DNA from 2 places in the Achromobacter sp. MUI-25009338 genome. Region 1 is predicted to be linked to the other one. Evidence: predicted binding sites of a transcription regulator. Region 1 holds the regulator's gene; the other holds the start of a gene.
The links. Region 1 encodes FliA, which starts transcription of late flagellar genes. Its sites were predicted from a motif close to CTAAAGTTTNNNNNNNNNNNGCCGNTA; they were not measured.
Positions count from the first base shown of each region.

Region 1 (2,393 bases):
GCATGCCCTTGGGCGGCGAGCAGCCGCGGATCTCGCGATACAACCGGGCCAGGCGGTCGTGGCTGAGGCTGGTTTCAGCCTCCAGCACCTGCAGCCGGGCTCCCAGGGTGATCATGGAACTGGCAAGCAGGATGTCGTCCGCTTCCTGGGATACGCTCTTCGAGGCCATTACAATATTTCCGGATCGCGGCAGGCCGTCAGGCCAGTTCTTCGACAGGCTGCTTGGCCAGCAGGATCGTGGCGTGCGCCTGTTGCAGCGCACCACCCAGCACGTCGTGGGTCAGCGCCGACAGCAGGCTGTAGTCATCGAACCGGAAACGGCACAGCAGCGAGCTGGAACTGGCCAGCTTGACCAGCTGGGCCGGCGACAGCCGCATCAGGATATCGGCCACCTCGTTGCTGAAACCGAGGCGAAACATCGACGCCGCATAGTCGTCGCGCAGCATGCGCTGAGCTAGTAACAAATATGACAAATTGACTTCGCGAATGTCTGCCAGCAATGAATTTTCGACTTGTTGCACGCCCAAACTCCTAGTTCCGATCCCGCCCGCGCGGACTTAGATACGCAAATTTCCGGCAATCGCCGTTGCCGCAGACCCAAACCAGGCCTGCTTTAATGCGAAATGTATCATTTGTTCGCAATTTAAGTAAAATTTACCACAGGTATTGTCATTTTCTATGACTTTTATGACAAATCTTTGTTGATATTGCGCAACCTGCCGATTTCGATACACCTTGACATAAAACTTTTTCACAAAATTTACCTCAATCACGCAAACAAGCGTTCAAAACGCGGCGTTCTTCGGGGAATGAAACCGTTTCCAGTGCCCACAATGGCACCTTGCCGACCACTCAATCGGCTCGCTTTCGCTTCCCGCGCGTTTGTCGACAATGTCGTATCTCGGCAACAGTCAGCGGCGCGCCACGATAGATTCCGTCCGACATTCCGCAATGCCCCACGCAGATGACAGCCTGGTCGACTATGCCCCGCTAGTGCGGAAGCTGGCCCTGCAATTGCTCGCCAGACTGCCGGCCAGCGTCGAGCTCGACGACCTGATACAGGCCGGCATGATCGGCCTGCTCGACGCCGTGCGGCGTTACCAGGAAACCGCCGACGCCCAGTTCGAGACCTACGCCACCACCCGCATCCGCGGCGCCATGCTCGACGAGCTGCGCGGCCAGGACTGGCTGCCCCGCAGCGTGCGCGCCAAGGCCCGCAAGATCGAACAGGCCATCCAGCAGCTGGAGCAGCGCCTGATGCGCGCCCCCAGCGAAGCCGAAATCGCGCAACAACTCGAAATCGGCCTGGGTGAATATCAGACGCTGTTGCATGACGCCCAGGGCGTGCAGATCGTCCACTATGAAGACTTCGCCGCCGACTCCGACACAGGCGGCGGCCTGGCCGACTGGTCCTCGGCGCTCGCCCACGGCTCGGCCGACGGCAATCCGCTGGACTCCCTCTTGGCCGGCGACTTCCGCCAGGCCCTGATCCACGCCATCGACGCCCTGCCCGAGCGCGAAAAACTGTTGCTGTCGCTCTGTTACGAGCAAGGCCTGAACCTCAAGGAAATCGGCGCCATCATGAACGTGACCGAAGCGCGCGTCTGCCAGCTGCGCTCCCAGGCCACGGCCCGCATCCGCGCCAAGCTCAAGGAACAGGCCTGGCAGGAACTGCCGCAGGAAGGGCAGATCGCGCAGGTGATTTGAGGCTGCGGGCGCAGCCTTCTCTATATAGGGGCGGCTGGCGGCGCGATCGGCGCCCTCTTCTCCCCTCGCAACAACAAGAATTTCGACTTTCGCAAAAATTCCCCTAAAGATCGATTTTGGCCTGCCGTAATCCTGGCAACGGAGAGATTCCTAGACACCCGTCGACGAACTTTCCCGTTAACACCGATGGGCGGCCTTGCTGCCCAGTTTGAAGAAGCCTTTCTCTCTTGGGAGCCTCAACATGGCAGTCATCAATACCAACTATCTGTCGATGGTTGCGCAGAACAACCTGAACAAGTCGCAATCGTCGCTGGGCACCGCCATCGAGCGCCTGTCCTCCGGCCTGCGCATCAACAGCGCCAAGGACGACGCCGCCGGCCAAGCCATCGCCAACCGCTTCACCGCCAACGTCAACGGCCTGACGCAAGCCGCCCGCAACGCCAACGACGGTATCTCGATCGCCCAGACGACCGAAGGCGCCCTGAACGAAATCAACAACAACCTGCAGCGTATTCGTCAACTGACGGTGCAGGCCACGAACGGTACGAACTCGCAAACCGATCTCGACTCAATCCAGGCTGAAATTGGTCAGCGATTGGGGGAAATCACCCGGGTGTCGGAACAAACTCAGTTCAACGGCGTCAAAGTTCTGGCGAAAGACAACACGCTGACGATTCAAGTTGGTG
Region 1 covers NZ_CM170627.1:3,290,072-3,292,464, forward strand. Annotated here, with positions in the region: gene flhC (flagellar transcriptional regulator FlhC) at 1-169, opposite strand, end outside; gene flhD (flagellar transcriptional regulator FlhD) at 198-521, opposite strand; gene AC1IQ6_RS15615 (RNA polymerase sigma factor FliA) at 952-1,707, shown strand; gene AC1IQ6_RS15620 (FliC/FljB family flagellin) at 1,949-2,393, shown strand, end outside.

Region 2 (2,393 bases), 1.8 Mb from region 1:
TCAGCGCGCCGAACTTGGGCGAGAAGCCCAGCACGATGGCGATCAGGGCGGCCACCACGAAGACCAGGGTGGAATAGATGCGGGTCACGGCCATGACGCCGATGTTCTCGGCGTAGGTGGTGACGCCGGTGCCGCCCACCGCGCCCGACACCATGGTGGCGACCCCGTCGCCCACGAAGGCGCGGCCCAGGTAGCGGTCCAGGTCCTGCCCGGTCATGGCGCTGACCGCCTTCACGTGGCCGAGGTTTTCCGCCACCAGGATGATGGCGACCGGCACGATCAGGCCCATGGCCTCGGCCTTGAACACGGGCGCGGCGAACTGCGGCAGGCCGAACCAGGCGGCCGCGGACACCGCCGAAAAGTCTATCGGCTTGCCCAGGCCCAGGCCGTTGGCGAAGACGCCGTACACCACGCAGGCCAGGATCATGCCCACCAGGATGAGCAGGCGCTGCACCATGCCCTTGGTATAGACCGCGATGCCGCCGACGCAGAGGACGGTGACCAGCGCCATCGCGGTGTCGAAGCCCGAGGCCCCCATCGCGCCCTTGGCGGCGATGGGCGCCAGGTTCAGGCCGATCACGGCGACCACCGCGCCCGTGACCACCGGCGGCATCAGCGTGTCGATCCAGTTCGCGCCCGCGCCCGCGCGCGAGTTGGCGATCCAGACCAGCAGGCCGATCAGCGTATAGGCCAGGCCGCAGGCGATGATGGCGCCCAGCGCCACGCCGATATTGGCGTTGGGGCCGGCCCCGGCGTAGCCGGTGACCGCGATCACGCCGCCGATGAAGGCGAAGCTGGAACCCAGGTAGCTCGGCACCCGGCCGCCGACGAACAGGAAGAAGATCAGCGTTCCGATGCCCGACATCAGGATGGCGACGTTGGGATCGAAGCCCATCAGCAGCGGCGCCAGCACGGTGGACCCGAACATGGCGACGACGTGCTGGGCGCCCATGGCCACGTTCTTGGGCCAGGACAGCCTTTCGTCGGGCGCGATGATGACGCCGGGCTCGGCGTCGTCGGCCAGGCGCCAGCGCGGAAAGTAGGAATTGGACATGGATGCCCCGGGAAAGTGGTTCGAAGGGAGGATGGAGACTGCGAGCGGGCGCCAGTGTAAATGGGGCCGCGAACCACCCGCAACGTTTAAGTTCCGCGCGGCGATGCCGTATTGGTGGAAACCCCCAAATCCCGACTGGCGACAGGAGCAATCATGGCGATCGATTCCATCCAAGGCACCTCCCGGCTCAAGAGCCTGACCGACCTGTGGGCCGAGCGCATCCAGGCCAGCCGGGCCCGCCAGGACGCGCCGGCCGCGGTGTCGGCGCAGGACGGCAAGATCCGCGTCAGCCAGCCGGGCGCGATGGCGGTGGGCGGCGCGCAGGCCTCCGAGGAAACCGACAACGAGGACGAATACACCCGCCAGATCAAGGAATTGCAGAAACAGCTGCAGCGCGTCATGGAGCAGATCGCCCGGGTCAAGGCCAGCGCCATGTCGGCCGAAATGAAGGCAAGCCAGGTGCAGGCGCTCAACGCGCAGGCGCTGCAGATCCAGGCGCAGATCTCGCAGGTGATGACGCAGCAGGCCCGCGCGATGCAGGGCGGCGTGTCGGCCACCGCGTAATCCGCAAGCGGGCGCGGCCGCCCGCGCTGATGGGCCGCATCAAAATTTCTGATTGGACTCGCCGCAGGGCTGACATTACTGTCTCCGGACAAATCTAAAACCACGGAGACAAACCATGCACGCAATGCGCACAGCCCTCGCAGGGGCGCTGCTGGCCGCCTGTGCCGCGCCGGCCCTGGCCGGCACGGTGACGGTGATCACTTCGTTCCCCAAGGACCTGACCCAGGCCTACAAGGCGGCGTTCGAGAAGGCCAACCCCGGCATCACGCTGGAAATCCTGAACAAGAACACGGTATCGGGCATCGCCTACGTGCGCGAAACGCCCGCGGGCCAGCGCCCCGAAGTGTTCTGGGCCAGCGCGCCCGACGCGTTCGAAGTGCTGGGGCGCGACAAGCTGCTGGCCAAGTCGTCCGATGTGGCGAACAAGGATGTGCCGGACAAGATCGGCAGCTACCCCATCAACGATCCCGCCGGCATGTACCTGGGCCAGGCGCTGGCCGGCTACGGCATCATCTACAACACGCGCTACATCGCCGCGCACAAGCTGCCCGCGCCGGTCGAATGGAAGGACCTGCTCGCGCCGCAGTGGTTCGGCCACGTCGGCATCACCTCGCCGTCGCGCTCGGGCACCATGCACCTGACGGTCGAGACCATTCTGCAGGGCGAAGGCTGGGACGAAGGCTGGCGCACGCTGCTGCGCATGTCGGGCAACAGCAGCGCCATTACCGAGCGCTCGTTCGGCGTGCCCGACGGCGTGAACAACGGGCAGTTCGGC
Region 2 covers NZ_CM170627.1:1,535,828-1,538,220, reverse strand. Annotated here, with positions in the region: gene AC1IQ6_RS07295 (solute carrier family 23 protein) at 1-1,054, opposite strand, end outside; gene AC1IQ6_RS07290 (FlxA-like family protein) at 1,208-1,618, shown strand; gene AC1IQ6_RS07285 (ABC transporter substrate-binding protein) at 1,734-2,393, shown strand, end outside.
Region 2: a site for FliA is predicted at 1,140-1,166, ahead of AC1IQ6_RS07290 (FlxA-like family protein). Genes of this name have one in related genera too.